Linked DNA regions of Flavisolibacter tropicus. The protein of the gene in region 1 interacts with the protein of each later gene in a pairwise test. Links are inferred from orthologs where the notes say so. Each region holds a gene or a part of one and is shown in the gene's direction. Other genes may lie near its edges.

Evidence for each region. The genes of interacting proteins can lie anywhere in the genome.
Region 2: the proteins of dnaB (region 1) and dnaA interact in binary tests that used the Escherichia coli proteins (3 or more experiments, as listed by UniProt). The link is inferred for Flavisolibacter tropicus from one-to-one orthologs.

What each region holds. Positions count from the first base shown.
Region 1 is NZ_CP011390.1:4,924,726-4,929,538, forward strand. What follows is about bases 1,263-4,197. They hold dnaB (replicative DNA helicase), read left to right. Parts: upstream 1,263-1,923; coding sequence 1,924-3,471; downstream 3,472-4,197. Other genes in these bases: SY85_RS21145 (Imm49 family immunity protein), read left to right, coding at 3,629-4,197. In the rest of the region: SY85_RS21120 (hypothetical protein), read left to right, coding at 1-314; SY85_RS21125 (hypothetical protein), read left to right, coding at 426-746; SY85_RS21130 (DUF3817 domain-containing protein), read right to left, coding at 775-1,092; more of SY85_RS21145, read left to right, coding at 4,198-4,369; SY85_RS21150 (hypothetical protein), read right to left, coding at 4,563-4,760; SY85_RS21155 (threonine synthase), read right to left, coding at 4,783-4,813. UniProt on the Escherichia coli protein: The main replicative DNA helicase, it participates in initiation and elongation during chromosome replication. Travels ahead of the DNA replisome, separating dsDNA into templates for DNA synthesis.
Region 2 is NZ_CP011390.1:1,933,276-1,938,067, reverse strand. The notes cover bases 550-3,463. They hold dnaA (chromosomal replication initiator protein DnaA), read left to right. Parts: upstream 550-1,246; coding sequence 1,247-2,680; downstream 2,681-3,463. Other genes in these bases: SY85_RS08115 (VIT1/CCC1 transporter family protein), read left to right, coding at 3,328-3,463; SY85_RS08135 (bifunctional metallophosphatase/5'-nucleotidase), read left to right, coding at 550-1,124. Outside these bases: SY85_RS08140 (5'-nucleotidase C-terminal domain-containing protein), read left to right, coding at 1-193; more of SY85_RS08135, read left to right, coding at 183-549; more of SY85_RS08115, read left to right, coding at 3,464-3,984; SY85_RS08110 (hypothetical protein), read left to right, coding at 3,987-4,610; SY85_RS08105 (response regulator), read right to left, coding at 4,692-4,792. UniProt on the Escherichia coli protein: Plays an essential in the initiation and regulation of chromosomal replication. Binds in an ATP-dependent fashion to the origin of replication (oriC) to initiate formation of the DNA replication initiation complex once per cell cycle.

The sequences.
Region 1 (4,813 bases):
TGAAATTGAACGTGTCGGGCTATCAACCGCTCTATAGCAATATTATACAGGTAAAAGGATCGCACCGCACCGTATTGCTATATCCAACACGTATTAAACCCACTCAGCCAGTTCAACTGAAAGGGTTGCCAGAAGGCCCTATTTCCATAAGGATCGTTTCAGCTCTAGGTACCATTTGTATGGCAACTGTAACTAGTCAAAATGGGATAGGGGTGATAGAACCGCCACCGGCAGGCTTTGTAAAAGGGCTTTATTTAGTGTCAGTCATTGACTGTAACAATACAATCCATAATGCTAAACTGGTGGTTTATTAATGAAGTAGTAGCCTTGATCTGTTGATAGCATTGAGATGGATAAGTTTTTGCTGCTAATTTTTAAGTAGGGTAACAGGTGTTGCAGGATTGGTAGACGCAAAAAACTTAGCTATGAAATTTGGAAATTGGAAGGTGACGCAAGATGGCATTGTATGGAAAGGGCCAGGCTACAACGAGTTTGTTATACCCGCTACAGAACTGGTGGCGGAGCGGCCGGGTCTGTTAAGTACGCCTACTACGTACGAATGGATCATGCGGGCCACCGACGAGCACTGGCTTACCGAAGATGATCTCTATGACCTGAACTACGCCTTTGTATTCGCAGCCGCCCGTTATGGATTGAACTTCAATTACGAAACCTTCGACAATACGCTGGAGGAGCAATACGAGCGTTTTGACGACGAAGATGACGAAGACGATGACGACTATTAGGCTTTTAGAACCTTATCCTTTCTGGCGCTTATTTCAATCGGCCGTTGCGTTCTTCTTTGCGAAGCTGCGCATCAAACACAAAAGTGCCAAAGGGGAGAAAAGCGGCTATAAAAGCTAATGCTACTTTCTTCAGGGGCCAGTCGCGTTCACGATACATCATTAATACTGCTATTACAAAGGCTACGAACAATAACCCGTGTACCCAACCAACATACTTTACGGCTTCTGGTTGATCGGCCAGGTATTTTAGCGGCATGGCTATTCCTAACAAAACCAGTAGTGATAGGCCTTCAGCCATTCCAATAAAGCGCAAGCGACCCATAGGGCTTTCCAGCATCTTTTTCATAGACACGTTTTACTTTGGACCGCAAACCTACTACATTAACCGGCTGTCAACTGGTTTTTAACATAGGTTTCCAGCTAGCAGCGAAACAGAAGCCTAACTAGTCATTAGTCATTGGTTGGCATACAAAAGCCGAAGACTAAGCTACTTATTAAAGATTATCGCCATCTTAGGCTTGGCCCTTTTTCGGGTTTTGTTCGATATTGCTTCGATTCTTCTTCGATATTCCTTCGATATTGCTTCGATACATAGAATCGAACAACTATCGAATCAAATACGAAGAAAATGTGTTGTATTTTGCCGCTTGTCCCTTTTTTCTTGACCATTCCCTCCACTTCTTCATTCCTAATTTTTTGTTCAATATTCTTCATAATCCTGTTCATCCATTTTAAATCCTACGAATTCTTGGTCCTCCTTTTCTCCTTTCCCTCTTTTCATCTCTTAGCGCACCTCCGTGCCTTTCCTTAACTCTGTTCCTCCTACTCCGCGTCAATCGGCGTCATCTGCGGGATACCCGTGCGTGGGGGCTCCCCTTGCGGGGGCGGGTGCGTCTTTGTCAGCAGCCTGCTTTCACACTACCAAAAAAAACGCAATATTTATTTTGACTTTATTTATGCACAGGCCTTTTCCATATCGGTTAAACAATTCAAATTTGCTACCCCTCCAACCAAAACGTGCATAACTGCCCGAAAACTGTGGATAACTGCTGTATCGTTTGTGCGTTTATGGTACTAGGGATTTGATCCGGGTCATACTAATTTAGAGGACAGGTGTTGGTACACTTACTGCATCGTCCTATGAAATGCGCAGTATTAACCCTCATAGGAAAAACTTATGGACTTAACGAATCTGAACCGCGATAGAAAGAAAAGGAAGGCGCCCATGGATTTGAGCACGATGGTGTACGGTAAAGTACCCCCTCAGGCCAAAGAACTTGAAGATGCTGTACTAGGTGCTGTGATGCTGGAGAAAGGAGCATTTGATACGGTAGTGGAAATCTTGAAACCCGAATGCTTCTATGTAGACGCTAACCAGCGCATCTTCAAAGCCATGAAGAGCCTGGCCAATAAGAGCCAACCCATTGATATCCTGACGGTTGTGGAAGAACTGCGCATGTTGGAGGAGTTGGAAGCGGTGGGCGGCCCGTACTATGTAACCAAGCTGACCAACTCGGTGGTGTCGGCGGCTAACATTGAAGCACACTCCCGTATCATCCTGCAAAAGTTTATTCAGCGCGAGTTGATCCGCATCTCTGGAGAGATCATCAATGATGCGTATGAAGAGAGCGCTGACGTATTTGACCTGCTGGATCAGGCCGAGAGCAAGATGTATGAAGTTACCAGCAAGCACTTAAAGAGTTCCTACCAATCAATAGACTCGGTGTTGGTGCAAACCATTCAGCGTATTGAAGAAATGCGCCACCGCAATGAAGATATAACGGGCGTGCCGAGTGGCTTCCCTAGCTTGGATAAAGTAACCTATGGATGGCAGAATACTGACTTGGTCATCTTGGCTGCCCGTCCTGCCGTGGGTAAGACCGCCTTTGCCTTGAACCTGGCACGTAATGCTGCCCTGGATCCGCGCAAGCAAACACCGGTAGCCGTGTTCTCCCTAGAGATGGGGGCCGCTCAGCTGGTTGGTCGTATCCTTGCTGCCGAGAGCGAAATTCACCTCGAAAAGATCTCGCGTGGTAAGATGGAAGAACATGAAATGAAGCAGTTGTATGCCAAAGGTATACAGAAGCTGGCGCAGGCACCCATATTCATTGATGATACCGCTTCTTTGAACATATTTGAATTGCGCGCCAAGTGCCGCCGTTTGAAGAACATCAACAATATTGGTATGATCATCATCGATTATCTGCAGCTAATGAGTGGTACCGGTGGTTCCGGAAACCGTGAGCAAGAGATCTCTACCATCTCCCGTTCACTGAAACACTTGGCAAAAGAATTACAGGTGCCGATCATTGCCCTGTCTCAGTTAAGCCGGGAAGTAGAAAAACGTAAGGATGGTAACAAGATGCCGCAGTTGAGTGACCTTCGTGAATCGGGTGCCATTGAACAAGATGCCGACATGGTGTGCTTTATCTACCGTCCGGAATACTACGATGTAACGCAAAACGAAATGGGGGAGAGCAACCGTGGTGAAACCCATCTTCGTATAGCCAAGCACCGTAATGGTTCGTTGGAAACGATTGTATTGAGAGCCCGCTTGGAAATCCAGCGTTTCTTTGATGATAATGGTGGTGATGGAATGGGTAACGGCAATTTGCCTACCAACTGGAAGCCGGTTTCTGATTCTGACGGAGGTGGCGGTGCGCGCATGTTCATCCAAACCAGCAGTAAGATGAACGACTTTGGTGATGATGAAGATCCGTTCTAATACTAAGAGATTAAAGGTGGTGAAAGAAATAAAGAGGAGGCTTAGGCCTCCTTTTGTTTTGAGATGATTTCTTAGTTACCTTTTCGTTTTCACAAACCTTAAATTGAATCTTGGGACTTTAAAACATTCAATGCTTAATTGTTAAGTATTCAAAAAGATGGATTTAGATAAAAAATATGAATTCAAACAAAAGTTACATGCTAAGATAGTAGAGCAATTTCTTGGCAACCCCAAACACTTTTCAGATGTGTTATGGTATAATCATGAAACGTTTGCTTTGCACAGTCTTATGCAAGGCAACTTGGCTGAAGCAAAACAGCATTTCTATACATGTGGTAAATTAGATGAATACCGAATAAGGAGTTTTAATGATCGCATTTTTGATTATGGCATTAATCATGTTTGTTATGCACTTTTAAGTGACGCACATAATTTCTTAAAACAATATGCCCTGTTACGATATGAAAAAGGCAAAAATGCAGAAGCTGGAATGAATGAAATGATAACTCAAGGCTTTTCTACAATTATCTGCAATACCATTCAGTTATTCATATTGAACGATATTAAAGGAATTGAAAGGAACCTTAATATTATTGAAGAATTTACAGTTAAAAGAGACCCTTTTTTAGCACTTGATCTTCGCTTTTTTCAGGCATTACACGAAAGTAATTCACAGAAAATGTCAGAAACTATAGAGGAACTTGTTTCACCTTCTGTTCATAAAAAAAGAAATACAGACTCTGTTTTAAGTAATTGCATATCGATTCCTGCTATAGGTTATTTAAAACTTGCTTGGTTGAAAGGAAGTGAAATAATTCCACAGAGTTCTCTTTTGCCCAAAGAGTTATTGCCTGTAGACCCATTGCCTGTTTATAAGGATATTTATCCTTTTCTCTAATTCAAATAACTTGCTTGCACAAATGCCGTGTCCCTTTCAAATCACGATAGCTAGACTGAGGAGACTCGGCTGGAACCTAAGGACTAAAAGTAGATTGGGGTAACTATCATTGATAAAAAGAAAAAGGATGCTCAACTGAGCATCCTTTTTAGCTAGTAAAGCAACTAAACATTCAGTTGCTGCTACTCCATCATTAGTAGCGCAAAAGCATCAGGATATCTTCCTTATTTCTTTCACTAATAATCGGTATCTCTTCTTCTTTTACATGAGAAGTGATCCACGCCTCAATATTTTCTAGTGCAGAGCTGGATTCTTCAATAGTAGTGGCAAGTTTGCTCATTACAAGATCCATAACATACAATGCAGCAGATTCCTTAATCGTTAAAAGCATGTTTTATATTTTGATAGGTGATTTATAAGGTTAGATTTTCCAGGTACTTGTAG
Region 2 (4,792 bases), 3.0 Mb from region 1 along the record:
TAAAACATACATCATCGCTAATTCTGATTATGTGGCAAACGGTGGTGATAATGCTGCTATGCTAAAGCCTATTCCGCAGCAAACAAATGGCTATTTAATGCGTGATGCAATCTTTGACTATATCAAAGTATTGAAATCTCAAGGAAAAAATATTTCTGCAACCGAAGACAATCGTGTATCCAATGCTCAATAGAAGAAAGTTTTTAACACAATCAGCACTTACAACTGGAGCTTTTCTGGTAGGTTCTAAACTGACACATGCAGCATCTTATTTTGAAGCGCCGCATAAGTTAACGATCCTTCATACAAATGATACACACAGTCGCATAGATCCTTTCCCTATGGATGGGAGTCGTAATCAAGGATTAGGAGGGGTGGCAGCTCGCGCACAACTCATAAAGCAGATCCGAAAGCAGGAAGAGCACGTGTTATTATTAGACGCTGGTGATATTTTTCAGGGCACTCCTTATTTTAATATATATAAAGGGGAGCCGGAGATCAAAGCCATGACTTCTATGGGTTATGATGCCACAACGATTGGTAATCATGACTTTGACGCAGGGTTAGGGAACTTGGCCTTGCAGTTAGAGCGGCATGCCTCTTTTCCGTTGATTATCAGTAACTATGATTTTGCCAATACGCCTATGGAAGGACGTTCTCAACCTTACAAGATTTTTAAGAAAGGAGGGTTGAGGATTGGTATCTTAGGAGTGGGTATTGCAATGGATGGATTGGTGCCCGCCAATTTGTTTGGTAATACAAAATATTTAGATCCCATTCAGCAGGCAAATAGATATAGCGCAGAATTAAAACAAAAAGGTTGTGATCTGATTATTTGTTTGTCACATCTAGGTTATGAGTATAAAGAAGATCAGAATAAAATGTGTGACAAGGTGTTGGCAAAAGAGTCGGAAAATATTGACTTAATCATTGGAGGTCATACACATACGTTCCTGGATGCACCTGTAGTCATAAAGAATAAAAAGGGGGATGATGTATTGATCAATCAAGTCGGATTTGCGGGTATACAACTGGGTAGGTTGGATTTTATTTTTGAAAAATCTAGCAAGAAAAAAATGATTTCAGCGCAATCCATATTAGTTACACAAAAAACTGAGATATAAAAATTTTTTTTCTCGAACTTCCTTTAGATATTCGTTGTCCTATCCAAATTTATTTATACACATCTTGTGAAAAACTAACTGTTCATTAATTCAATAACATATTCTAAAACTGTTCGATATACATGGAGAAAAATGCCAATCTCGTTTGGACCAACTGTTTGTCTATCATAAAAGACATCGTAGAATGGCAGCATTTCAAAACATGGTTTGAGCCCATTAAGCCAGTTGCTTTAAAAGAAAAAATACTAGTCATTCAGGTGCCTAGCCAATTCTTTTATGAGTACTTAGAGGAGCATTATGTAAACCTGTTGGCTAAAACGCTGAAAAGAGAGTTGGGTAAAGATGCCCAGCTGGAATACCGTATTATGGTAGACGGCGGTAACAATTACAATAAGCCCGTAACGGTTGATGTAGCTGGTCATGGCTATAAATCATTTTCCAATAATGAAATGGATTTCCCTTTGGTGGTCAATACACCAGTAAAAAATCCGTTTGTGATACCAGGGTTGAAAAAAATGCATATCGACCCGCAGCTAAATCCTATTTATACATTTGATGCTTATGTAGAGGGCGATTGTAATCGTGTGGCTCGTCGTGCAGGCAAAACCGTTGCAGAAAAGCCAGGTGCTAATTCTTTCAATCCTTTAGTAATATATGGTGGTGTGGGTTTTGGTAAAACGCACCTTGCGCAGGCAATAGGTAATGATGTAAAGCGTTTGCACCCAAATAAAGTGGTGTTATATGTGAGCTCTGAAAAGTTTATCAATCAGTTTGTTGATCATAGCCGCAATAATGCCATCAATGATTTTATTCATTTTTATCAGTTGATCGATGTGTTGATCATTGATGATGTGCAATTCTTTAATAAAGCTGAAAAGTCTCAAGATGCATTCTTTGCCATCTTCAATCACTTGCACCAATCAGGTAAGCAGCTGGTGTTAACTTCCGATAAGCCGCCAAAAGATTTGGAAGGGGTACAAGAGCGTTTATTAAGCCGCTTCCGTTGGGGGTTAAGCGCAGATATTCAAATGCCGGATTATGAAACCCGCATTGAAATATTAGAGCGTAAAATGAAGAATGATGGATTGGAGATGCCATCAGAGGTTGTTAAGTATATTGCTTATAATATTAATAATAACGTGCGCGAGTTAGAAGGCGCATTGATTTCTTTGTTGGCACAATCTTCGCTAAACCGTAGAGAAATAGATTTGGAATTAGCTAAGAAAGTGTTGCGGAACTTTGTAAAATCATCAAGCAAGGAAATTACAATCGATACCATTCAGAAACTGGTGTGTGATTATTTTGATGTGGCCTATGATAAATTGTTGCAAAAGACAAGAAAGCGTGAGATTGTGCAGGCACGTCAGATAACAATGTATTTAGCAAAAGCATTCACGAAAAATTCTTTAAAGACTATTGGAGAACACTTTGGTGGCCGCGATCATACTACAGTTATACACTCTTGTCAAACTGTAAAAGATTTGATGGATACTGATGGTGTATTCAGAGATAATGTAATGGAGTTGCAGCAAAAAGTGCAATTGGCTTCTTTGTAAACATTGAAAGAACGTAGTAAGACCCCAAATTCTAAAATTAATTTTAGAATTTGGGGTTTCTTTTTTTTGGTAATTCGACACTTACCTTTATTTTTGCCACCCCTTGCAAAAGGAGGTGAGGTGGATGAGTGGCTGAAATCAACGGTTTGCTAAACCGTCGTAGGGCCTTAAAGCTCTACCGAGGGTTCGAATCCCTCCCTCACCGCTGAAAAATAAAATGTTATCGGAATGTAAAGAACACTTACCTTTGCAGCCCGATAACAGGACCGGGAAGTAGCGCAGGCCGGTAGCGCACCTGGTTTGGGACCAGGGGGTCGCAGGTTCGAATCCTGTCTTCCCGACAAAAACAAACGAAGGAGTCACAGAAATGTGACTCCTTTTTTTTATTATCAGTCTACCAAAAGAATGATTGCTTTCTCTTTGATCATTTTTCCTTGTATCAATTAGTTTTCAAGCCTGCCATCCCAGATAAGTTAAGATACTAGGCAGCGTCCACAAGTAACTTTGCAAATAAATCTTTCGGTGACCTAAATTTTTCTGCCTCTTGCTGTCAAATAATATGGAGTTTTCAATATGGCCATTATTACGGCGTCAAGAAGTGACAACGGCAGCAAGGGTACGGAGCTTTAGAAGTTTAAATTCTTTTTATGGAAGATTTTGTCAAATCTCCAAGGTTATTGAATCCGATGGATCGAGCGGAAGAAATCTTGTTCGGATTAATAATGGCGCTCAGCTTTACTTGCTCAATTAGTATTGCCAATACTCATCGAGCTGAAATTAGGCAATTACTTGTTGGTGCAATTGGTTGTAATCTGGCTTGGGGGTTTGTTGATGCAACCATGTACCTCATTGGAGTCTTAGCTCAAAATAGCAGAAACAAAATAATATTCGATTCTATTCAAAAAACCTCAGACAAAGAAAAAGCAAGAAGGTGCATTTCTCATGCCTTGCCACCCGTAGTAGCCTCGGTATTAGAGAAAGAGGATTTGGAGCAAATAAGAAGTAGATTAATGAAACTTCCCGGCGTTTCAGGAAAAGTGCATTTGACATTTAATGATATAAAGAGAGCTATAGCTCTTTTTATCCTTGTATTTATTACAACTTTCCCCGTTGTTGTGCCATTTGTATTTATGCATAATACAATGCTTGCTTTAAGAGTTTCAAACTTGGTTGCTATAATAATGATGTTTTTATGTGGGTGGTCGGTGGCTAAATATGCAGGATTCAGTAAATGGAAAATGAGTGCTGCCGTCACTTTAATTGGAATACTGCTGGTGGCAATAACAATTGCATTGGGGGGATAAATATGAAAAAGTATTTATTGTTATTACTAGGCTTTGCCTCATTAAAATTGTCGGCACAAGAGAATAAAATCGATTCTACTAGTTCTCAATGGAAATTTTCAGCCTGGGCTGAATTATTCATTATCCCTGATGAAAAGGATTTTTTTAATCCTACTTTTTATGCCCGACACAAAACGCTACACCTGGAAGGCCGCTATAATTATGAAGACAAGAACACCGCATCTCTTTGGGCAGGACGGAGATTTAAGTTTGGCAAAGCCGTTGAGTTTGTACTGGTGCCCATGGGGGGCGTTGTTTTTGGAAATACAAATGGTATAGCGCCTGGTTTAGAAACGGAGATCATTTATAAGAAGTTTGATTTCTATTCTGAAAGTGAATACCTGTTTGACTTTAAAACGAAAGAAAATAACTTCTTTTATACGTATTCAGAATTAGCTATAAGACCAATTAAGGCAATACGTACAGGTCTTATGGCTCAAAGGACAAGGTTGTTTGAATCCGATCTGGAACTTCAGCGCGGCCTATTTGCTGAATACTATTTTGGAAGGTGCAGGGCAGGCTTTTTTTATTTCAGCCCTTTTAGTTCAGATAATTTTGGAGTAGCATCTTTTAGTGTAGATTTCTAGCTACCCCAAAGTTTATAAAACACCCCTTCTTTCTTTCGACTTTGTGTGACTACCTCTTGGGCATCTATTTGGATCTGGTTGTTATACTAAAACTTTACCCAACACCTCTGTCAACAATCGTTTCAACTCATTGTAATCAGTAGGCTTGGTAATAAAGTAATTAGCGCCCAGGTTGTGAGCAA